3 regions of the Streptomyces sp. NPDC054770 genome follow, and region 3 is predicted to be linked to each of the others. Evidence: riboswitches for the same ligand, from Rfam matches in the RefSeq annotation. Region 3 holds a riboswitch; each other region holds the start of a gene.
What was found. A riboswitch is a leader RNA that binds a small molecule or an ion and turns the genes downstream of it on or off. The one in region 3 is predicted to bind S-adenosylmethionine.
Positions count from the first base shown of each region.

Region 1: another riboswitch for S-adenosylmethionine. It lies ahead of thrC (threonine synthase); the one in region 3 lies ahead of ACWGKQ_RS29510 (ABC transporter substrate-binding protein).
Region 2: another riboswitch for S-adenosylmethionine. It lies ahead of ACWGKQ_RS49035 (amino acid ABC transporter permease); the one in region 3 lies ahead of ACWGKQ_RS29510 (ABC transporter substrate-binding protein).

Region 1 is NZ_JBSHBL010000005.1:120,419-128,285, reverse strand. Features, by position in the region: gene ACWGKQ_RS07190 (ROK family protein) at 1-200, opposite strand, end outside; gene ACWGKQ_RS07185 (extracellular solute-binding protein) at 358-1,599, shown strand; gene ACWGKQ_RS07180 (DUF3263 domain-containing protein) at 1,617-1,850, shown strand; gene otsB (trehalose-phosphatase) at 1,981-2,832, shown strand; gene ACWGKQ_RS07170 (alpha,alpha-trehalose-phosphate synthase (UDP-forming)) at 2,923-4,350, opposite strand; gene ACWGKQ_RS07165 (glucosyl-3-phosphoglycerate synthase) at 4,472-5,416, opposite strand; SAM riboswitch class I at 5,574-5,736, shown strand; gene thrC (threonine synthase) at 5,755-7,041, shown strand; gene ACWGKQ_RS07155 (ubiquitin-like small modifier protein 1) at 7,085-7,360, shown strand; gene ACWGKQ_RS07150 (cold-shock protein) at 7,836-7,867, shown strand, end outside.
Region 2 is NZ_JBSHBL010000123.1:14,687-22,553, forward strand. Features, by position in the region: gene ACWGKQ_RS49020 (GNAT family N-acetyltransferase) at 1-452, opposite strand, end outside; gene ACWGKQ_RS49025 (transporter substrate-binding domain-containing protein) at 501-1,529, opposite strand; gene ACWGKQ_RS49030 (amino acid ABC transporter ATP-binding protein) at 1,625-2,413, opposite strand; gene ACWGKQ_RS49035 (amino acid ABC transporter permease) at 2,410-3,390, opposite strand; SAM riboswitch class IV at 3,777-3,900, opposite strand; gene ACWGKQ_RS49040 (glutathione S-transferase C-terminal domain-containing protein) at 3,978-4,850, opposite strand; gene ACWGKQ_RS49045 (hypothetical protein) at 4,951-5,082, opposite strand; gene ACWGKQ_RS49050 (hypothetical protein) at 5,278-5,535, shown strand; gene ACWGKQ_RS49055 (hypothetical protein) at 5,626-6,435, shown strand; gene ACWGKQ_RS49060 (DUF2218 domain-containing protein) at 6,562-6,900, opposite strand; partial or broken gene ACWGKQ_RS49065 (glycoside hydrolase family 71/99-like protein) at 7,157-7,867, shown strand, end outside.
Region 3 is NZ_JBSHBL010000039.1:6,888-14,754, forward strand. Features, by position in the region: gene ACWGKQ_RS29505 (beta-galactosidase) at 1-2,949, opposite strand, end outside; SAM riboswitch class IV at 3,171-3,280, shown strand; gene ACWGKQ_RS29510 (ABC transporter substrate-binding protein) at 3,540-5,189, shown strand; gene ACWGKQ_RS29515 (ABC transporter permease) at 5,186-6,268, shown strand; gene ACWGKQ_RS29520 (ABC transporter permease) at 6,272-7,219, shown strand; gene ACWGKQ_RS29525 (dipeptide ABC transporter ATP-binding protein) at 7,212-7,867, shown strand, end outside.

The DNA.
Region 1 (7,867 bases), on a different contig from region 3:
GCGGCCGCCGGCTCGCCGAGCTGCTGCTCGCCGTACGCCCGCAGTTCGGCGGCGAAGCCGAGGATGGCGGCGACGACGGCGTCGGGGCCGCGGTCCCGGCCGGTCGCGCGACGGTCCTGGTGGAGCAGCCGGCCGTCCGGGCCGACCAGCGCGGCCTTCATTCCGGTGCCACCCACGTCCAGGGCGATGACATGTCTCACGGGGACAGTGTGGCCCGTCGACCCGCAATAGGTCTAGTCCACTTGCGTGGTGTAGACCTTATAGGTCAGACATATTGAACGGCGAGACAGTTGGACAGGGGCAGTAGACGTGCGGCGGCGTAGGGCAGGAATGATCGCGGTGGTGTCCGCAACGGGCATGACGGCGGTTCTCGGTGGGTGTGGGACGACGGGATCCTCGGACGTCACCCTCAGACTCGTCGCCGCCGACTACGGAGACTCCGCCGCCAACAGTTCCCAGAAGTACTGGGACAAGCTGGTCAAGGCCTACGAGGCCCAGCACTCCGGGGTGAAGGTCGACGTCACCGTCTACTCGTGGAACGACGTCGACCGCAAGGTCAAGGACATGGTCGACGCCGGCCAGGCCCCCGACCTGGCGCAGATCGGCTCGTACGCCGACTACGCGGCCGCCGGCAAGCTGTACGAGGCCGGTGACCTGCTCTCCATCCCGGTCCAGGCCGACTTCCCGTCCCAGCTCGCCGAGGCCGGCCAGTGGAACCACGCGCAGTACGGCATACCTTTCGCCGCGTCTACGCGCGTCCTCTTCTACAACAAGACCCTCTTCTCCGAGGCCGGCATCACCACCGCGCCCACCACCTGGAACGAACTCGCGGCCGACGCGAAGGCGCTCAAGGCGGACGGCGTGAAGTACCCGTACGCGCTGCCGCTCGGTCCCGAGGAGGCGCAGGCGGAGACCATGCAGTGGCTGCTCAGCGGCGGCAGCGGCTACACCGACGACACCGGCACGTACACGATCGACTCCTCGCAGAACATCGACACCCTCACCTGGCTCAAGGACGAGCTGGTCGGCAAGGGCCTGACCGGCCCGGTGGCCCCCGCCAAGCTGAACCGCGCGACCGCGTTCGCCGCCTTCGCCGACGGCCAGGTCGGCATGCTCAACGGCCACCCCACGCTGATCAAGCAGGCCGAGAAGAAGGGCGTGAAGTTCGGCGCGGTTCCGATGCCGGCCCGGGCCGGCCAGAGCACCCCCACCGCGTCCATGGGCGTCGCCGACTGGATGGCGGCGTTCAAGCAGAACGGCCACGCCGAGCAGGTCGGCGACTTCCTGAACTACGTCTACAGCGAGAAGAACGTGCTCGCCTTCTCCCGCGAGTACGGCCTGCTGCCGGTCACCACGTCCGCCTCCCAGACGATGACGGACTCCACGCAGGCCGAGGACAAGCAGCTGCGCCCGTTCCTGGAGCAGCTGCCCACGTCCGAGCTCTACCCTGCGGGCAAGACCTCCTGGGCCGCGATCAGTGCCGACATCAAGAAGCGGATCGGTACGGCGGTGAGCCCGGGCGGCAGCCCGACCGGCGTGCTCACCGCGCTCCAGGCCGAGGCGGCGACGGCCGACAGCCGTACGGCGGCGGGCGGCTGAGCGCTACGGTTCTCGGCATGGACCGGCACGAACTGGGCGAGCGCGAGCAGGCCGTCCTCGCCCTCGAACGCCGGGGCTTCTCCAGCCCCGGCGCCAAGGAACGCGCGATACGCGAGGAACTGGACCTGGCTCCGGTGCGCTACTACCAGCTCCTGAACGCCCTGCTGGACGACGAGCGCGCCCTGGCCCACGACCCGGTGACGGTGAACAGGCTGCGCAGGGTACGGGAGGCGCGGCGCTCGGAACGCTGAGGCATCGTCCCGAGGCCTGCGGGCCGGTGGGGGCTGGTCGCGCCCACGCGGCGGAGCCGCATATCGGCACAGCCCCGCGCCCCTTCGGGGCGCGCCCGCTTGCGGGGCGTTGCTCGGATAGTGTCGGCTCATGGGAACCCACATCACGGAACCCCTCCCGACGCCGCGCACCTCGGCCGGTCGTGACGGTCTCGCCGCGCTTCTCGCGGAGCCCCGGTCGGCCCTCGTCGGTCTCGACTTCGACGGGACCCTCGCGCCGATCGTGGCCGACCCCGAGCAGGCCCGGGCCCACCCGGACGCCGTACCGGTGCTTGCCGCGCTCGCCCCGAAGGTGGCCGCCGTCGCCGTGGTCACCGGCCGCCCGGCCGAGGTGGCCGTCCGCTACGGCGGCTTCGACGGCGTGCCCGGCCTGGAACACCTCGTCGTCCTCGGCCACTACGGCGCCGAACGCTGGGACGCGGCGACCGGCGAGCTCACCGCACCGCCCCCGCACCCCGGCATCGCCGCCGTCCGCGCCGAACTCCCCGCCCTCCTCGACCGCGCCGGAGCCTCCCAGGGCACCTGGATCGAGGAGAAGGGCCGGGCCATCGCGGTCCACACCCGCCGCGCCTCCGACCCCCAGGCCACCTTCGAAGCCCTCCGCACCCCCCTGACCGACCTGGCCACCCGGCACGCCCTGATCGTCGAACCGGGCCGCCTGGTCCTGGAACTCCGCCCCCCGGGCATGGACAAGGGCGTGGCGCTGCGCGAGTACGCCCGCCACATCTCCGCCGGCTCGATCCTCTACGCCGGCGACGACCTCGGCGACATCCCCGCCTTCACCGCCGTCGAAAAACTCCGCGAGGAGGGCATCCCGGGCCTGTTGGTATGCAGCGGCAGCACGGAGGTGACAGAGCTGGCAGACCGCGCCGACGTGGTGACGGACGGCCCGGAGGGAGTAGTACGCCTACTGAGAAGCCTGGCAGCTCTGAGCGCCCCTTAGCCGTAGCGCCCCTTAGGGGCGCGGGGCTGCATCGATTTGCGGCTCCGCCGCGTGGGCGCGACCAGCCCCCACCGCCGCGCAGCCGAATCACTACCCGCCCAACGCCTCAAGCTGCTCAAGAAACCACCGCGCCGGCGGCAACGCCGTAGCCGCCTCGGCCAACCTCTTGCATCGCTCCGCCCGCTCCTCCACGGGCATGCCCAACGCCCGCTGCAAAGCGTCCGCCGTCCCCCCGATGTCGTACGGGTTCACCACCACCGCGTCCTCGCCCAACTCCTCGTACGCCCCCGCCTCCCGCGACAGCACCAGCACGCACCCCTCGTCCGACACCACGGGGATCTCTTTCGCGACCAGGTTCATGCCGTCCCGGATCGGGTTCACCAGTGCCACGTCGGCCAGCCGGTACGCCGCCAGCGACCGTGCGAAGTCGTCCTTGACGTGCAGCACCACCGGCCTCCAACCCGCCGTTCCGTAGGCGGCGTTGATCTCGTCCGCGACCCGCTGCACTTCCGCCGTGTAGTCGCGGTACACGGACAGGTCCTGCCGTGACGGGTACGCGAACGCGACATGCACCACCCGTTCCCGCCACTCGGGGTGGTCGTCGAGCAGCTGCCGGTACGCCAGCAGCCCCCGCACGATGTTCTTCGACAGCTCCGTCCGGTCGACCCGGACGATGGTCCTGCGCCCCTCGCCGCCGATCTCCTCGCGCAGCGCCCGCATCCGCTCGTCCACGTCCGGCTCGTGCGAACGCTTCCGCAGGAAGTCCGCGTCGGCCCCCAGCCCGTGCACCCCGATCCGGGTCTCCCCGGAGGAGGGGATCCCAGGGCCCAGCACCGCATGACAGCAGGTGACGAACGCGTCCGCCCACCGCCGGGTCAGGAACCCCGCGTGGTCGGCGCCCAGGATCCCGCTCAGCAGCTCCGCCGCGATGTCGTCGGGGAGGAGCCGGAAGTAGTCCGGCGGTGCCCAGGGGGTGTGGGAGAAGTGGCCGATCCGCAGGTCGGGGCGGAGGCGGCGGAGCATCCGGGGGGCCAGTGCCAGGTGGTAGTCCTGGATGACCACCACCGCACCCTCCGCCGCCTCCTGCGCCAGCGCCTCCGCGAACGCCCGGTTGTAGGCCTGGTACGACCCCCACTGCCGCCGGAACTCCGCGTCGAAGACGGGCTCCAGCGGGGTCTGGTAGAGCATGTGGTGGACGAACCAGAGGACCGAGTTCGCGATGCCGTTGTACGCGTCGGAGAAGACGTCCGCGTCGATGTCGAGCATCCGGACCTGCTGCCCGCCGCTGTCCTCGGCCGGCAGCCGGCCGCCCCCGGCCCGCCGTACCGCCTCCCGGTCACCGTCGCTCAGCGCCGCGCACACCCACACCGCGTCCGCGTCCGGCCCGATCGCCGACAGCCCGGAGACCAGCCCGCCGCCGCCCCGTCTGGCGCGCAGCGAACCGCCCTCGCGCAGCTCGTACGAAACCGGTCCGCGATTGGACGCGACCAGCACCTCGGCACCGCCGGTGGAAGCCATACGCCACAACCTAGCCCGGCCCGGAAACGCTCAAACGTACGGCCACCTCCGACGCGCCGCCGTATACGGCCGTACGACGAACTCACGCCACGAACTCACGCCACGGATTCACGCCACGGATTCACGCCACCTTGCGTTCGGCGTACTCCGCGATCTCCGCCATCGGCGGCCGTTCCTCCGTGTCCACGGAGTACGTGCGCGGCTCGAAGCCGTCCTCGCCGCGTTCGAACTGGGTGAGGGCGGGGCGGATCAGATGGCCGCGGGCCAGCCGCAGCTGGGCCGTGCGGTAGATCGCGGCGGACATCCGGCCGAGGGCCTGGCCGTCCTGGTGGCGGTGTTTGCGGACCCCCACGTCGACCTGCGCCAGCGCGTCGAGCCCCACCAGGTGCAGGGCGTCGACCAGCATGCCCAGCTCCACGCCGTAGCCGACCGGGAAGGGAAGCTGTTCGAGCAGGGTGCGGCGGGCCGCGTACTCGCCGCCGAGCGGCTGGACGAAACCGGCCAGCTGCGGCCAGTGCATGTTCAGCAGCGGGCGGGCCATCAGTTCGGTGACCCGGCCGCCCTGTCCGGCGGCGCCGCCGAGCGGGCGGTCGTACATCGCCTTGACCAGGTCCACGTCCGGATCGGTGAGGAGCGGGCCGACGATGCCGGTGACGAAGTCGGAGGAGAAGTCGCGCAGGTCGGCGTCGATGAAGCAGACGATGTCCCCGGAGGTGACCAGGAGCGAGCGCCACAGGACCTCGCCCTTGCCGGGGACGGCGGGAATGCGGGGCAGGATCGCGTCACGGTGCACGACGCGGGCGCTGGCCGCCGCGGCGACGGCCGCGGTGCGGTCGGTGGAGCCGGAGTCGACGACCACGATCTCGTCGACGAGCGGCACCTGCTGCATGAGGTCATGGCGGATGATCGCGACGATGTCGCCGACGGTCTCCTCCTCGTTGAGCGCGGGCAGCACGACGCTGACCGTCTGCCCGGAGGACCGTTTGGCTGCCATCACCTTGTGCAGGGGACGGTCGGTCACGGACCAGGAGCGGGTGGCCAGCCAGCGCTCGACTTCTTCCAGCACGGTCAGCGGCTCCTCACTGTCACGGTCACACGACGAGGTGTGATCCATCTCGCGGTTCGGACGACTCACTCAACTGTCCTGGCCTTCGGTTACAGTCTTGAACAACGCCGATGACCATCGCATGTCCTGGGGTCACCCGGCGTTGACAACCGCATACAGCTCATCCAGAGGGGCAGAGGGAAACGGCCCGTTGAAGCCCCGGCAACCCTCCAGTCGGTTACTCGTAGATCGCCGATCAGTGTCGATCGCTCGCGAGGCTCCCGGCTAGGGAAGGTGCCAAATCCGTCTCACGGCGAGATGCGTCGTGAGGAAGATGAGGAGAAAGGGCCTCGCCTCACATGGCTGTGCAGACTGTTGCAAGCACCACGGAATCCACCGTCGACCTCGGTCCCGCCACCGCTCTGAGCTGCCGCGAGTGCGGTCACCGGGTGCCGCTCGGCCCGGTGTTCGCCTGCGAGGAGTGTTTCGGCCCGCTGGAGATCGCGTACGACTTCTCGGCCTACGACACCGAGGAGCTCCGCAAGCGGATCGAAGCGGGTCCCGCGAACATCTGGCGCTACGCGCCGCTGCTGCCCGTCCCCGCGGACGTGGCGACCAAGCCGAACATCAACCCCGGCTGGACCAAGCTCGTCCAGGCCGACAACCTCGCGCGCGAGCTGGGCGTCGACGCCGGCAAGCTCTTCGTGAAGGACGACTCCGGCAACCCGACGCACTCCTTCAAGGATCGCGTCGTCGCCCAGGCCATCGAGGCCGCCCGTGCCTTCGACTTCACCACCCTCTCCTGCTCCTCCACCGGCAACCTGGCCGGCGCGGTCGGTGCCGCCGCCGCCCGGGCCGGCTTCCGCTCCTGCGTGTTCATCCCGCACGACCTGGAGCAGGGCAAGGTCGTCATGGCCGCGGTCTACGGCGGCGAGCTCGTCGGCATCGAGGGCAACTACGACGACGTGAACCGTTTCTGCTCCGAGCTGATCGGCGACCCGGCCGGCGAGGGCTGGGGCTTCGTCAACGTCAACCTGCGGCCGTACTACGCGGAGGGCTCCAAGACCCTGGCGTACGAGATCTGCGAGCAGCTCGGCTGGCAGATCCCGGACCAGCTGGTGATCCCGATCGCCTCCGGCTCGCAGCTCACGAAGATCGACAAGGGTCTGCAGGAGCTGATCAAGCTCGGTCTTGTCGAGGACAAGCCGTACAAGATCTTCGGTGCCCAGGCCGAGGGGTGCTCGCCGGTGTCGGTGGCCTACAAGGAGGGCCACGACGTGGTCCGCCCGCAGAAGCCGAACACCATCGCCAAGTCGCTCGCCATCGGCAACCCGGCCGACGGGCCGTACGTCCTCGACATCGCGCGGCGCACCGGCGGCGCGGTGGAGGACGTGAACGACGAGCAGGTCGTCGACGCGATCAAGCTGCTCGCGCGGACCGAGGGAATCTTCGCGGAAACCGCCGGCGGGGTGACGGTTGGAGTCACCAAGAAGCTCATTGAGAATGGGTTGATTGATCCGGCGAAGACGGTCGTTGTACTCAACACCGGTGATGGACTGAAGACGCTGGACGCCGTCGCGGGTACCGGGCTCACCGCGACCATTCGCCCGAATCTGGAGTCTTTCCGCGAAGCCGGGCTCGCCTGAGTCCCCCGAGAAATAGGGCGTTGCCCAGACCGGAGGTAAAAACGTGAGCGTCACCGTTCGCATCCCCACCATCCTGCGCACCTACACCGGCGGCCAGGCCGAAGTCACCGCCGAAGGCGCCACCCTCGGCGAGGTCATCTCCGACCTGGAGAAGAAGCACACCGGGATCTCCGCGCGCGTCCTGGACGACCAGGGCAAGCTGCGCCGGTTCGTCAATGTGTACGTCAATGACGACGACGTGCGGTTCGAGCAGGGCCTGGAGACCGTCACCCCGGACGGGGCCGGCGTCTCCATCATCCCGGCCGTCGCCGGCGGCTGACCCGCCGACCCGCTGACCTGCATGACAGGCTGATCGAATGACCGAACATTACCTTCGGTAACGCCGATCACCGAGTGTTCATCCGATTGCCCCCTCCGTGAGAGAAGTGGAGGGGGCAATTCTGTGGGGTTGAGCGCGGTAGAGTTGGGGAACGCGGTCCCGATCTCCAGGTCGGAAGCCCCGAATTCATACCGCAGGCCCGACAAGAAGTAGCCAAAGTGCACGGGTTGAATGCGGCTTTTGTGGCCTTTATAGAGCCCGACTTGCCCTGAATTCGGCCGAATTCTCGCTACATTCCGGACCGCGCCCGTCCAGAATTCTCGTCCGATTGACCTGTTGCAGAGGGCAGTTGGACAGATACATTCAGCCGCGGTCGACGCGTTCCGGCGCACGCCCCCAACCATTGGGGGGTGAGGTCTGACCCGGATCCGCGAAGTGTGGATCTGTGCAAGGGCCAGTAATAGGGGAGTTAGGCATGGCTCAGGGCACCGTCAAGTGGTTCAACGC
Region 2 (7,867 bases), on a different contig from region 3:
CGGATGCCGAGATAGGCGCCCATCTCGACGGTCCGGGTGCGGAACGGGCCGGGCTCGGTCCGGGCTACCAGGTCCAGGATCTCGGGCACGTCGTCCGGTCCGAGCCGGACGGCCTCGGGGGCTGGCTCGGCCCGGAGTGCCGTGTCCACGAACTGGACACCCGTTCCGCCGCCGACCACCTCCCAGCCGGGCGGTGCCGCCTCGACCGGTTTGATCTTCACGATCGCTCCCGGGCCGACGAGCGTGTACAGGTCGGCCCAGGCGGCCGGGTCGGTGGGGTCGGCGAGGGCGGCGTAGGCGTAGACGTCGTCGGGGTAGCGGGCCGCCCGGCCGACCCGTTCCGCGAGGTGGGCGTGCGGGCCGGCGAGGGCCGACCAGACGGCGTTGTCGAGCGGGGACGTGCGGGGAGCGAGAGGGGCTCCGCCTCCGCGAAGGCCGGTCTGGAGAGTCACGGAGGCGGAGTCCTTCCTCAACCTGCGGGGTTGCTGTCTTACGGATGATCAGGAGTCGGAGAGCGGCAGTCCGGGCGGGTTGACCTCGGACTTGGCGACGGCCTCGTTGGAGAGGTTCCAGGCGGCCAGCCACTTGGCGTACTGCCCGTTCTTGATCAGGTAGTTGATCGCGTCGGCGAGCGGCTTGGCCAGGCCGCTGTCCTTCTTGGCGGTCGCCGCGATCAGGCCCTGGAGGGACGCTCCGGCTCCGGAGTAGGTGCCCGCGTTCCGGACCGCCTTGCCCGTGCCCTTCGTCTGGGAGACCTGGTAGGCGACCGAGGGGTTCGGGGCGAGGTAGGCGTCGATCTTCCCGGCGGCCAGCGCGAGATAGGTGCTGTTGTTGTCCTGGAAGTACTTGACGGTGAGCGGCTTCTTGCCCTCGGCGGCCAGCTTCTTCTTCCACTCCAGGAGGATCCGCTCCTGGTTGGTGCCGGCGCCCACGGCGACGGTCTTGCCGGCGAGGTTCTCGTAGTTGCCGTCGAAGTTCCACTTGTCGTCCGCCGCCACCGCGAAGCCGAGGTTGTCCTCCCGGTAGGAGGCGAACTCGTACTTCTGCTTGCGCTCCTCGGTGTCGGTGACGTTGGAGAAGGCGACCTGGACCTTGCCGCTGTCCAGACCGATGAAGAGGTTCTCCCAGGTCGAGTTCTTCAGCTCCGGCTGGAGACCGAGGACGGCGGCGACCAGGCGGCTGATGTCGGCCTCGGAACCGGTGAGGGTCTTCTGGTCCGAGCCGACGTAGCCGAGCGGCGGGGAACCGGCGGGCAGGAAGCCGACGCCGATCTCCAGCTTGCCGCTCTTCGCTATCGCCTTGGGCAGCTCGGCGCTGATCGACTTCACTTCGGAGACCTTGAGCGTCGTCTCCTTGGCGGCGCCGTTGGAGAGTGCTCCCACGGTGACCGTGCCGGAGGCGGCGCTGCCGGATGTGGTGGCCGCGTCGCTGTCGCCCCCGCAGGCGGCGAGCCCGGCGGCGAGGGAGGCGACGACGGTCGCCGCGGAGATGCCTCTGATCAGGCTGCGTCGGGTGAGGTGGGTGGGCATGGCCGTTCCTTGTCGCTGGAAGAGGTGTGCGGAGGTTGGGCGTGGGGGTTCTGCGTGGGGGTTCTGCGTGGGGGGAAGTCCGGGGGTGCGGCGGTTCAGAGGACCTTGCTGAGGAAGTCCCTGGTCCGCTCGTGCTGCGGCTTGTCGAGGACCTCGGAGGGCGGGCCCTGCTCGACGATCCTGCCGCCGTCGATGAAGACGACCCGGTCGGCGATCTCGCGGGCGAAGCCGATCTCGTGGGTGACGATGACGAGGGTGGTGCCGCTGGTCGCCAGGTCCTTGATGACGGCGAGGACCTCACCGACGAGTTCGGGGTCCAGGGCGGAGGTGGGCTCGTCGAAGAGGATCACGCCGGGGCGCAGGGCGAGGGCGCGGGCGATGGCGACGCGCTGCTGCTGGCCGCCGGAGAGCTGCCGGGGGTAGGCGCCGACGCGCTCGCCGAGGCCGACCCGTTCCAGGAGTTCCTTGGCCAGGGCCTGGGCCTCGGGCTTGGTGAGCTTTCCGGTGGCGACCGGGGCGGCGGCCACGTTGTCCAGCACGGTCAGGTGCGGGAAGAGGTTGAAGTTCTGGAAGACGAAGCCGATCCGGCTGCGCTGGGCCAGGATGGCGCGCTCGCTCAGCTCCTTCAGCCGGTCGCCCTGCCGCTTCACGCCGATCGGCTCGCCGTTGACGCTGACGTGGCCGATCTCGGGCTTCTCCAGGTGGTTGACGACCCGCAGCAGGGTGGACTTGCCGGAGCCGGACGGGCCCAGGATGACGGTGACCTCGCCGGGACGGATGGTCAGGTCGATGCCGTCCAGGACGCGGTGGGCGCCGTACCACTTGTGGACGTCGTGGATCTCCAGGGCGGCGGGGGCCGTCTCCAGAGTGTCGGTGCTGCTCATACGGCGGTCTCCCGGCGGATGCGGGCGCGCAGGTCGGTGAGGCCGGTGCGCAGCTTCTGGAGGGGCGTCGGCGGCAGCGTGCGGGTGGCGCCGCGGGCGTAGTACCGCTCGACGTAGAACTGGATCACGGAGACGACGCTGGTCAGGATCAGGTACCAGACGGTGACCACCAGGAGCAGCGGCACGATGTCGCCCGGGTAGGTGGAGCCCATGGTCTGCGCGGTGCCGAAGAGGTCGAGCAGCGAGACGTAGAAGACCAGCGAGGTGCTCTTGATCAGGCCGATGAGCTGGTTGACGTAGTTCGGGGTGATCGACCGCAGCGCCTGCGGGAACACGATCCGGCGGAACTGGTAGCCCTTGGGCAGGCCGAGCGCGGCGGCCGCCTCGTGCTGGCCCTGGTCCACGGAGAGGATGCCGCCGCGGACCACCTCGGCCGCGTAGGCGGCCTCGTTGAGGCTGAGGCCGATGACGGCGACCACCATGTCGGTGGCGAGCTTCGACTCGTCGAAGGAGAAGAAGGCCGGTCCGAAGGGGACGCCGATGCTCAACGTCTTGTACAGGGCGCTGAAGTTGTAGAGGAACAGCAAGACCACGATGAGCGGGATGGAGCGCAGCGCCCATACGTAGGTCCAGCTGACCGCGCGCAGCACCGGGCTCTTGGAGAGCCGGGCCAGGGCGAGCAGGATGCCGCCGAGGAGGCCCAACACCGCGCTGTAGGCGGCGACTTCGAGGGTGATGACCAGCCCGTCGAGGATGGTCGGCCGCAGGAACCAGTAGCCGAAGCGGTCCCACTGGTAGAAGGGGTTGGACACCAGTCCGTGCACGAACTGGACGGCCAGGACCAGGACGACGGCGGTGGCGATCCACCGTCCCGGCCTGCGCAGTGGCAGAACTCGCTGTGCGGCGAGGGGTCTTGACGGTTCGTCGGCGGCGGGGGGTGCCTCGGGGGCGATCGTGGCGCCTGGGGGTTCACTCATGGCGGGCTCCGGCGGAGTCGGACACCCACGTGTCCCACGGCGGGGGCCGCGCACCGTACCGTGTTCGGGCACGGCACGGTGCGCGGGGGCGCGCGGGACACGGGGCTGGGCGGACGGCGGCACACCGGGCGGCCGGTGTTTCGACGGGGACGCTGGGGTGCGAAGCTGCGGGAGATCGGCGGAAAGGCCTGGTCAGACCCGACAGCGGGCACAGCCCGGTGCGGTACACGCGCTACACAGGGCGCTGTTGACACGGAGCAGATCGACGGCGCGGTCGGCGACGAGCGGGCTCGGGTACGGGCGTACGCAGCCCACGGCGCGGCGCTGGGCCGTCCTGGAAGCTGCGTACATGTCCGTCACCTGTCACTGTCGAGCCGGCCCCGGGGGCCTCGCGCTTACCGAATCGTCGCTTGCCGAAACGTCGTCGGTCCGGTCGTCACCTGGGGCACCCCACCGCGATGCGAGGGTTGCCGGTCAGCAAGCCAGGGCTTGACGCTGACGCTCTTGACCGTTCTGGTCCGTAAGTAACGCAGTTGCCCGAACGAATGTCAACGCCTGTCCGACTGGCGGGACGGTTCGGGCCGCTCTCACCTGCGCGGAACGCCGGGAGCGTCCGCTGCGTGGCCCGCCCAGTCCAGGATCTGGACGGCCGCGCCGGCGGCTTCCAGGCCCTGGCAACGGCCGTGGTGACGGCGGGCGATGCCGTCGAGGTCGAGGTGGGCACCGAAGGCCGGGTGGGCCGCCAGCCGCCGGGCGTAGGCCCACAGCACCGGGTGGCCGGCGATGGCGTGCACGGCGGTGGCGTCCAGGTGGTTGCGGTGCACGGTGTCGAGTTGCACCAGGGTCACCCACAACTCGATGTCCGCGGCGGTGAGTTGACCGCCGACCAGGAACTCCACCCCGGTCAGCCGGCGTTCCAGGTCGGCCAGGGCGGCGAGCAGCACCGCCAGCGCCTTTGGGTCGCCGCCCTCGCGGCCGGCCCGCTGGGCGGCCTGCTCGATGTCCTCGGCGCACAGCCGCTCGACGGCCTCGATCTCGGCCTCGGCGCCGCACGGGTAGAGCCGGGCGACGCCGTCCCCGAAGTGCCGGTCCAGGTCGCGCAGGATGTCCCGGCTGTGGGTGCTGACGATACGGCCGGACCAGTCGTCGCTGAAGACCGGCGCGAGGGCCGGTCCCGAGTAGTGGTGGGCGCTGGCCTCGTACAGCGGGCGCAGTGCCGGGTGGCTGCCGTCGGGACAGTCCGGGACGGCGGGGAGGAAGGTGACCGGACAACAGTCGTCCAGGGCCAGCAGGCTGTGGCCGACGGCGATCCGGAGGCCGTCCGGACACGCGGTGGACAGGTGCAGCCGGTAGCGGCGCGGCACGGCGTAGTGACCGCTGCGCGCGTCCCGGCCGATGCGGCCACGGAAGGCGGGGGCGGTGCGGACGGACGGCACGGCGGCGAGTGGAGTGATGGACATGCGTCTCCCCGGGGGCGGGCGGGCGCGCGGACGTACGCGCGGCGGAAGCGTTCGTCGGTGGGTGCTCGGCGAGCTCTGGTGAGTCCTGACGGATGGGCGCTCAGCCTCTGCGGCCGGTGGCGCCGCACATCCGCAGCAGGTCGAGGTGGCGGCGGGAGGTGAGCAGGGGGCCGGCCCAGGGCGCGGGGCTCTCGCGGCGCTGTCTGCCGGTGAGCGTGCGCAGGCGACCCATCTTTCCCTACCTTTTCACTAGGATTCTCTTCTGGAGTGTCGATCCGCCTCCGCCCGGCGTCAAGAGGGCGTCCACGCCTGGGACGCCCGGCCCCGGCCCGGCCCGGCCCCAGCCACGCCCAGGCCCCGACTTGCCGCCGGACGGAAGGGGCGGTGCCCTGGGGGACGGGGGGCCGAGTGACAGGAGCCGGAGCCGATGACCGAGCCCCCGGGTCCCGGGCCCGTGCCCGGCGCGGTGCCCGAGACCTTCGCGTTCCGCTGCGGGCGGTGCGGGCACGGCTGGGAGGCCACCTTCCAGGCGGTGTTCTTCACCGACCCGGTCGCCGATCCGGACCTGCAGAGCACCCTGGAGTACGTCGACGAGGCCGGCCGGGCCGTACCGTCGCCGCTCACGGACGCGGTGTGCCCGCGCTGCGGCAGCCGGCGGGTGCGGATCACGGCGACCGGATCCTGACGCTCACCCGAATGGCACGCGCGGGTGGTCGGCGCCGGTGGCCGGTGGTGGCGTGGAGGGACGTACCGCGTTCCCGAGGAGGCAGTCGCGATGACCCGTCCGTCCCGACCCGCGCGTGTTATCGCCACGGCCCTGGCCGCGGGGACCCTGTTCGCCACGGCGGCATGCACGGACGGCAGCGGCTCCCCCGAGGCCGCGCCCGTCTCCCCCGCCGCCGAACGCTCCCCGTCCCCGTCGCGCACCCCTACCCTCACCGGTGCCGGGGCCCAGGCCGCGCTGATCACACCGGCCGACATCGAGGACGACTGGCAACTGGCCAACGACGCCGCCACCTGGCGCAACCAGATGCTGGTCGGCAAGGTCGACGTCGCCGAGTTCCTCAGCGCCAAGTCCGACGCCGCCGACTGCCAGCGGCTGCTGGACAGCCTCTACTCCGACACCCTGCTGGGCCGCGCCACCGGCGCCTCCGGGCTGCGCGGCTTCACCTCGCAGGACTCCCGGCTGCTGTACCAGGTCGGGGACTACGGCCAGGCCCAGATGGACGCCACCATCGGCTGGCTGAAGGGCCTCCCGGAGAAGTGCAACCAGTTCACCGCCACCGCCTCGGACGGCAGCAAGCGGACCGTGCAGGTCGTCGAGTACAAGGAACCGCCCAAGGTGGCCGACGCGCTGGCGGCGCTCACGGTCACCGTCCAGGGCACCTCCAACGGGCAGCCCGCCACGACCACCCTGGACGTCGCGGCGATGCGCGTCGGCGCCTCCGGGGCGGCGGTCACCAACGGCGGCCTGTCCGGCGTCGACCACGACAGCACCGCCCTGGCCGTCCAGAACGGCGCCCAGCGCCTCAAGGACGTGCTGTCCGGCAAGACCCCGGCACCGCTGCCGAGCCAGTTCGACTAGTTTTCCGGCCGCGGGGCTCGACTAGGGGCTGTCCGGCGGATCATGCCGCAGACGCGGGGTCTGGCACGCCCACCGGAACTGAACAGTCACCGCTGCTTTCCTGCGACTTGATCCGCCGGACAGCCCCTAGTGGGGCATCGGCTCCCCGGGGTTGTCCTGGGTGGTGCCGGGCTCTCCGTTGTCGCGGTGCCATGCGACGACGAGTTCGTCGCGGGTGCCGAAGCGGACCAGGTGCCGGCCGACCACGCCTTCCAGGAGTTCGAGGTTCTCGGGGTCCGTCTCCACGGTGAGCAGCAGCGCGCCGTCGGTCGCGGTGAGGGTGCCGGTGCCGTTCTGGAAGACGATGGCACCGGTGCCGGTCTCCTCGTCCCAGGTGGTCTGCGAGCGGCGGCCGAGATGCGAGGCGAGCTGCTTGGCGTAGCGGGCGGGCCGGTCGGTGGGGACGCGGGCTTCGGAGCGGGCCATCTGGGACTCCCGGTGCTGCGGGGCGGGCATACGGTGACGGGCTCACGCTACGTCCGGGCGGGGGGTGCGGCGCCGTACCGGGGGCCGCAAGCTATGCATGCCGGTCGCGTCACCTGACGCCGCCCCGGGATGGCCCAGACCATTCCACACATAGGCCCCAAGCGGCACGCCCGTCTTGACTCCCCGTCGACATCACCTCTTAACTCACGTCTTGAAGTATGCCTGCCAGGCTCCCCTCCCCCCTCGGAGTTCCCGCATGCCCACATCCCACCGCACCTCCCCCTGGACGCGTCGCAGGGTGCTCGGTGTGACCGCCGGCGGCTCCGCGGTGGCCGCGCTCGGTGCGTTCGGCGTGGCCCGGTCCGCCTCGGCGGCCACCACCACCGGCAGCGCCGTCGGTGATGTCGTCGGCAAGGTCACCGTCGGCTACCAGGGCTGGTTCGCCTGCAAGGGCGACGGCGCGCCGATCAACGCCTGGTGGCACTGGGCCCCGAACAGCGCCTCGACCCCCTCGCCGTCCAACAACGGCATCAAGGCCTGGCCGGACATCCGCGACTACACGAAGACGTACCCGACCGCCTTCGCGAACTTCGGCAACGGCCGCGCCCCCGGGCTGTTCTCGTCGTACGACCAGCAGACCGTGAACACCCACTTCCTGTGGATGCAGCAGTACGGCATCGACACCGCCGCCCTCCAGCGCTTCAACCCGACCGGCGGCGAGGGCCCGACGCGGGACGACATGGCGCAGAAGGTGCGCAGCGCCGCCGAGGCGTACGGCCGGAAGTTCTACCTCATGTACGACGTCAGCGGCTGGACGAACATGCAGTCCGAGATCAAGACCGACTGGACGAACAAGATGTCGGCGCACACGGCGAGTTCGGCGTACGCGACGCAGAACGGCAAGCCGGTCGTCTGCATCTGGGGCTTCGGATTCAACGACGACAAGCACGCGTTCGGCGCGGACGCC
Region 3 (7,867 bases):
GCCGTACAGGCCGCCCGTGGAGAGCGGGCCGCGCACCGTGTCCTGGAGGTCCTCGCCGCCTCGTACGCCCTGCACCCGCCAGGTCACGGAGGACAGCGGCGCTCCGACGAGGGAGGCGCTGGTCAGGCCGCGTGCGGTCTTGTTGCCGTTGGTCGAGTTGTAGTCCTCCTCGTGTCCCATGTTCACGGTGAGCACGGAGATGACGTTGTCGCCCGACGACTTCAACGCGCCGGACGGGAAGGTGAAGTCGGCACTGCCGGTGGTGGAGCTGCCCAGGAAGGTGCCGTTGAGCCAGGCCGAGAACGCCTGCGCGTCTCCGCCGGAGTCCGAGACCAGGTGGACGCCGGTCTCCTTGCCGGTGGTGCGGAAGCGGCCGCGGTACCAGGTGTTGCCGGTGTGGAAGCCGTAGTCGTCCGCGTAGAGCACCGGCAGGGAGTTGGTGCCGGAGACACTGTTGGTGGTCGTCTTGTCGGCCACCTGCCAGCTTGAGTCGTCGAAACCGGCGGCCGACTCGGGGGATTCGTCGGCGTGCTTCCAGTTCGTCAGCGTCGGCAGGTCGATCGGGGCGGCCACCGGGATCGTCCCGGTGCGGCTCGCCGTGTCGGTGGCCTGGGTGCGTACCGTTCTGCCGTTCCAGGTGACGCGGTCGGCGGAGGTGAACACCTCGACGTTCTTGTCGTCGGCGTTGTCGCCGGTGAGTGCCACGGTGTGGCCGCCGTCCAGGCTGGTGGCCGTGCGCAGCAGGTGGGTGCCGCGGACGAGTACCGGGCCGGTGGCCGTGTCCTGGCGCCAGAAGGTCTCCGCCGTGGCCTTGTCGCCGACGAGCAGCAGGAGCGGGCGCTGTCCGGCGCCGCTGATGCTGATGCGGATCAGGCCCTGGTGGGTGTAGTTCAGCCGCAGGTCCCCGGTGGCCGCGTCCCAGGTGGTCGTGACCGCGCCGCCGGTGGCGGTCACGGTGGGCTCGGATGTGTAGCGCAGGACGGTTTCGCCGTCGCTGTCCTTGTCGCCGTAGAGGACGGCGACGTCCCGGTTCCCGATCGTCGCGCTGGTCATGATCTCCGACGTCGAGTACTGCAACTGGGTGTCACCGAGCCGGTAGTTGGCGACGATCACGTGCGAGTCGCGGCCGTCGAGGGTGATCGCGGTGCCGGGCTGCTGGGGCACGACCGGGTAGGTCGGCTCCGAGGCCGAGTCGCCGGTCGGTACGTCGATGGCGTCGACGGCCACGTAGTTGTCCGTCGAGGCCGAACCGTGGTTCCCGTCGACGACGATCTTCAGGGTGTGCGCGCCCGGTGTCAGGCCGGTCTTCTGGAAGAGCACCGCCTGGTTCTCGCTGCCGGAGTCGTCGACCGTGGCTTCCTTGGTGCCGTCGAGGTAGACGTCGGCGTAGCCGTGGTTGCCCGTCTTGGAGCCGATCCAGCGGATCGCGGTGCCGTCGAAGGGGACGGTGAGCGAGTCACCGGCCGTTTTCGAGAACGACTCGGTGTGCTTGTAGTCGCCGCCGGTATAGCTGGTGTTGGCCACGTGCGACCACGAACCGGTGTACTGCAGCGCGGAGTCGGGGTCGTCCCAGGTGTAGGTGGTGTCCGCGGCCGGCTGGGCGTTGAAGTCCAGGGCGATGTGTGTCCTGTCGACCGCGGTGGACGTGGAGTTGCCGTGCCGCAGGACGTGGAACTGGGTCCTGGTGTCGGGGTTCATCCGGGCGGTGTCGACGACCGCGGAGTCGTCCGGCGGGGTGGCCCTGATCGCCTCGGTCTTGGTCAGCGGGGCGACGGACTGGGTGAAGTACCCGATCAGCTTGTCCTCGTAGTACTTCGGGTCGAGCTGGCGGGTCTCCCGGATCGCGGCCCCGTAGTCGTACGACGTGTAGTTCTCCGGCATGCCCAGCCAGCCCCAGTTGGTGCCGCCGTACGTCATGTAGAAGCTCTGCGCGGTGGTGCCGACGGCGATGTTCTGTTTGTAGAAGACGTCGGCGAACTGGTCGTTGATCAGCTGGGCGCACTTGTCGTAGCCCGGTCCGCCCCAGGGATCGAAGGCGCCGCCCTGGAACTCCGGTGAGTACAGCGGTTTTCCGGCCGGGTGGTCGTAGCTGATGTCGGGGACGCCGTTCCACTTCGAGGGGTTCGAGCAGTTGAAGCCCTGCGGGTAGGAGTCCGGGCCGTCGACGTCGAGGGCGCCGGTGCCGGAGTTGAAGGTGCCGTTGTTGTTGCCGGTCAGCGGGACCGTGATGCCGTCGGCGCGGGCCTTGTCCTCCAGGTGCTGCATGTAGGAGCGGCCGGCGGCCGAGCCGTTGTAGTACTCGTTCTCGACCTGGTAGGCGATGACCGACCCGGTGCCGTTGGTCAGTTGGTGGCGGGCGATGATCCGATCGATCTGCGTCAGCCACTCGTCCGCGTACTTCAGGAACCGCGGGTCGTCGCTGCGGTTGTTGCCGGCCTTGGTGGTCAGCCAGCCGGGCAGGCCGCCGCTGTCGACCTCCGCGTTGATGTACGGCGCCGGGCGGGCGATGACGTAGAGCCCGGCCTCCTGGGCCATGTCGAGGAGCTTGTCGACGTCCCGCACCCCGGTGAAGTCGTACACACCGGGTTTCGGCGAGTGGTATCCCCAGTCGAAGTACAGCGAGGTGGAGTTGAATCCTGCGGCCTTCATCTTCTGGAAGATGTCGCGCCACAGGTCCTGGCTCGGCAGCCGGAAGTAGTGGAACTCGCCGGACCACAGGTAGGTGCGTTTGCCGTCGACGAGGAACGAGTAGCCGTCCAGACTCACCGTGTGCGTCTGCGGGGCGGCGGTGGCCGCGGCGGCGGACGCCTGCGTGCCGATGTCCTGCGCCGCGGCCGGCGCGATCACGCCCGCGGCCAGGGCGATGGTCGCCGCCGCCGCGAGAACGGGCCGCCACCACCGGCCGCCACCGGGTCTCGCAGCCTCTGAACCGATCCGATCACTCCGCACCGCGGCCTCCAGACCGACTGAGCAATCAACACCAAACAGACTCGGGCAAAGTCGAACAGTAAGGGGGTGCAAGGCTCAACACAATGGGGCGGAAGAACACCGTCGAGAAGGCAGAGGCGGCGCGTGACCCCCGCTGGACGAAACATCACTGACATAAAGTCACCTCCGTGTGCCCCTGGGCATGTTGACGCCGGGAGAACAGCCGATCTACGGTGAGCGCGAGCTACGAGTTCCGGTGATCAAGCCCTGGCTGGCCGGACGGCAACCCTCGACGCAGCGGGGTGCCCCAGGTGACGGCTCGGCGGATCTCTTCTTTCTGCAAGTGCGCTCACATCGGCCCCGAGGCGGGCCAGAACCCGGGAGGACGGCATGGCCAAGGCCCTGATGCTGTGTTCCCGGCTCCATGTCGACCTGCTGCTGGTGTCCAGCTGTCTGTGTCAGGGCTGATCCCGCCCTCCCCGGGTCGGCACATCTGCCGCTCGTCCGTGTGACCCGCTCCCCCCTGTTTCTCACGTGACCCTCGCACGCCATGGCGCAGCCTCGCGCCACGGCTGCCTCACGCACCCCTGATGCGGAAGTAGAGACTCCTGATGGCATTCCACACCGGTCCGACGCCGTCCAGACCCCTTCGCCCCGGCCTCGGCGCGATATCCCTCGGCACGGCGTTCCTGGTCGCGCTGACCGCCTGCACCAGCAGCAAGGACGGAAGCACCGCGAGCTCCGGCTCGGCGATCACCGTCGGTACCACCGACCAGGTCGCCAGCCTCGACCCGGCCGGGGCGTGGGACGCGGGCTCCGGCACCATCGAGAGCGAGGTCTACGCGACCCTGCTCAACCAGCAGAACGGCTCCGCGGACGTCTCCCCCGACCTGGCCACCGGGATCAGGCCGACCGGGCCCAAGGAGTACACGGTCACGCTGAAGAAGGGCCTGAAGTTCGCCAACGGGCATGAACTGACCTCCTCGGACGTCAAGTTCAGCTTCGACCGGGACCTGAAGATCGCCGACGAGAACGGCCCGTCGTCGCTGCTGTACAACCTCGCCTCGGTCGCCGCCCCGGACCCGACCACGGTCGTCTTCACCCTCAAGTCGGCCGACGACACGCTGTTCCCGCAGGTGCTGTCCACGGCCGCCGGCTACATCGTGGACGAGCAGGTGTTCCCCGCGGACAAGATCCTCGACGACAAGGCGATCGTCGCGGCCAAGCCGTGGAACGGGCCGTACGGCATCAAGAGCTACGACAAGAACTCACTGGTGTCCTTCACCGCCAACGCGGAGTACAAGGGGCAGCTGGGCGCGCCGAAGACCGAGAACATCCAGCTGAAGTACTACACGGACGCAAGCAATCTGAAGCTCGACGTCCAGCAGGGCACCATCGACGCCGTCTACCGCACGCTCACCACCGCCGACCTGGACGACCTCGGCAAGCAGAAGGACGTCAAGGTCCACACCGGCTCCGGCAACGGCATCCGCTACATCGTCTTCGACCTCGCCACCCAGCCCTACGGCACCAGGACGAAGAACGCCGACGCGAAGAAGGCCCTCGCCGTCCGGCAGGCGGTCGCGGACTCCGTCGACCGGTCCCAACTCGCCCAGCAGGTCTACAAGAACACCTACCAGCCGCTCTACAGCTCCGTCCCGGACGGCCTGACCGGCGCCACCCCCTCCTTCAAGTCGCTCTACGGCGACAAGAAGGGCGGCCCCGACAAGGCCGCCGCGGCGGCCCGGCTGAAGGCGGCGAAGGTGAGCACCCCGGTGACGCTCAACCTGCAGTACAACAGCGACCACTACGGGTCTTCCTCGGCCGACGAGTACGCGCTGGTCAAGACCCAGTTGGAGGCCACCGGGCTGTTCAAGGTGAACCTCCAGTCGACCGAGTGGACCCAGTACGGCAAGGACCGCGTCAAGCACCTCTACCCGCTGTACCAGCTCGGCTGGTACGCCGACTACCTCGACGCCGACAACTACCTCTCGCCCTTCTACTCGGCCAACAGCTGGGTCGCCAACGGCTACGACGACCCCGCCGTGCGTGCGCTGATCAAGAAGGAGGAGACCGAGACGGACGCCACGAAGCGGACCGGGCTCCTGAAGCAGGCGCAGGACAGGGCCGCCGCGCAGGTGCCGCTGCTGCCGCTGCTCCAGGGGTCCACCGCCATCGTCACCCGCAGCGACGTCAGCGGGGTGCCGGCCGAGCTGGACGCGAGGTACCAGTTCCGCTGGGCGGGACTCTCGAAAAAGTGAGCACTCTGACGCAGGAGACCCCCGGCGCCGTCGCCACCCCGGCCGACGGCGCCGCCGGGTACGGGTTCGCCCGATACCTGGTGGTCCGCTTCCTCCTCATCATCCCCACCGTGCTGATCCTGGTCAGTCTGGTCTTCTTCCTGATGCGGCTGACCGGCGACCCGATCAGCGCCGCCTTCGGCGACCGGCTCACCCCGGACCAGCTCCAGGCCAAGCTCCACCAGGCGGGCTACGACCGGCCGTTGCTCACCCAGTACCTGGACTACCTGCGCTCGCTGGCCACCGGCGACTTCGGCCGTACGGTCACCGACAACCAGCCGGTGACGCGTGTCCTCGGCACATACGGCGCCGCGACCGTCGAACTCGCCTGCTACGCACTCCTGGTGGCCCTGGTCATCGGCGTCCCGCTGGGCATGGTGGCGGCCGCCTACCGCGACCGGGCGCCCGACGTGGTCCTGCGCCTGTTCGCGATCCTGACCTACGCCACGCCCGTGTTCTTCGTGGGCCTGCTGCTGAAGCTGGTCTTCGCGATCTGGCTGGGCTGGCTGCCCGCGTCGGGCCGGGCGAGCACCGGTGTCCAGCTCTTCCTCCAGGACCAGACCAGCACGACCGGCGTGTACCTGGTCGACGCCCTGCGCAGCGGCGACGGCACGGCGATCACGGACGTGCTCCGGCATGCCGTGCTGCCCGGGGTGGCCCTGGGTCTGCTCGTGGCCGGCGTGCTGCTCCGGCTGGTGCGCACGAACCTGATCGGCACGCTCTCCGCCGAGTACGTCGAGGCCGCCCGCTCCCGGGGCGTGGCCCCGCTGCGCCTGGTCACCCGGCACGCCACCCGGCCCGCGCTGATCCCCGTCGTCACCGTGCTGGGGCTCCAGGTCGCCGGCCTGCTCGGCGGCGCGGTTCTCACCGAGACGACCTTCGAGTGGAAGGGCCTCGGCTACGAGCTCGCCCACTACCTGACGGTGCGTGACTTCCCGGCGGTGCAGGGCATCGTGGCCCTGTTCGCCGTCGTCGTGGCGGTGACCAACTTCCTCGTCGACGTCGTGGCCGCGCTGATCGACCCGCGAGTGAGGTACTGAGTCATGGCGCTGGTACTGGTACGACGGCTGCCGCTGCGGCTGCGGACGGGCGCGGGAGTACAGCGGGCCATGCTGCTCACCGGCCTGGTCCTGACCGTGCTGTTCGTCCTCACCGCACTGCTGGGACCGTTCCTCGCCCCGCACGGGTACGCCCAACTCCGTGACACTCACGGCCTGTTCGGCTCCCAGCAGCATCCGAGCGGCGCCCACCCGCTGGGCACGACCATCGCCGGGTACGACGTCCTGTCCCGGACGGTCTGGGGCGCGCGGACCGCGCTGCTGATCATCGTCGCCGCACTGCTGCTCTCGGTGGTGCCGGGCACCGTGCTCGGGCTGGTCTCCGGCTACCTCGGGGGCCGGCTGGACCGGCTCCTCGTGGGGCTGGCGGACGCGCTGTACGCCTTCCCGCCGCTGCTGCTCGCCATCCTCATGTCGATCGTGATCAGCGGTGGCCGGTCGAGTCTCGTCGGCGGTCTCGGGGCGGCCGCCTGCTCGGTCGCGGTGTCCTTCGTACCGCAGTACTTCCGGGTCGTACGGGCCGAGGTGATCCGGGTGAAGGCCGAGCCGTTCGTCGACGCGGCCCGGGTGATCGGCACCGGGCCGTGGCGCATCATGACCCGGCACGTGCTGCGCAACTCGGTGCGCACCCTCCCGCTGATCTTCACGATCAACGCCTCGGAGGCCATCCTCACCCTCGCCGGCCTCGGCTTCCTGGGCTTCGGCATCGAGCCCAACTCCGCCGCCGAGTGGGGTTACGACCTCAACCGCGCGGTCGCCGACGTCACTTCGGGCATCTGGTGGACGGCGATCCCGCCCGGCCTGGGCATCGTGCTCACGGTGCTGGGCACGACCCTGCTCGGCGAGGGCCTCACCGACCTGGCCGACCCGCGGCTGCGGCGCCGGACCGGCGCCCCCGCCCTTCCCGCGGACGGAGGCGGGGACGATGACTGACCTGCTGCGCATCGAGGACCTGCACGTCGGCTTCGCCACCGACACCGGCGCGGCGCCCGCCGTCCGCGGCGTCAGCCTCGCCGTCGCCCCCGGCGAGGTGCTGGCCCTGGTCGGCGAGAGCGGCAGCGGCAAGACCGTCACCGCCCGGTCCGTCCTCGGCCTGCTGCCCGGCACCGCGACCGTGCGCGGCCGGGTGCTGCTCGGTGACGGCATCTCGGATCCCGCGGAGGACGTGCTCACCGCGTCCCCGGCCCGGCTGCGCGCCCTGCGCGGCACGCACGCCGCGATGGTCTTCCAGGAACCCTCCACCGCGCTGAATCCCGTCTTCACCATCGGCTGGCAGCTCACCGAGGGCTTGCGCGCCCACGGGCGCGGCGGCTCCAGGGCCCAGCGGCGGGCGCTCGCCGTGGAATGGCTGGACAAGGTCGGCATCCCCGACCCGGCCACCCGCGTCGACCACTACCCGCACCAGTTGTCCGGCGGTCAGAAGCAGCGCGCGGTCATCGCCATGGCCCTCGCCCTGGGCACCCGGCTCATCGTCGCCGACGAACCGACCACCGCCCTGGACGTCACGGTGCAGGCGGAGATCCTGGAACTGCTGCACCGCTGCCGCACCGACTTCGGCACCGCCGTGCTGCTCATCACCCA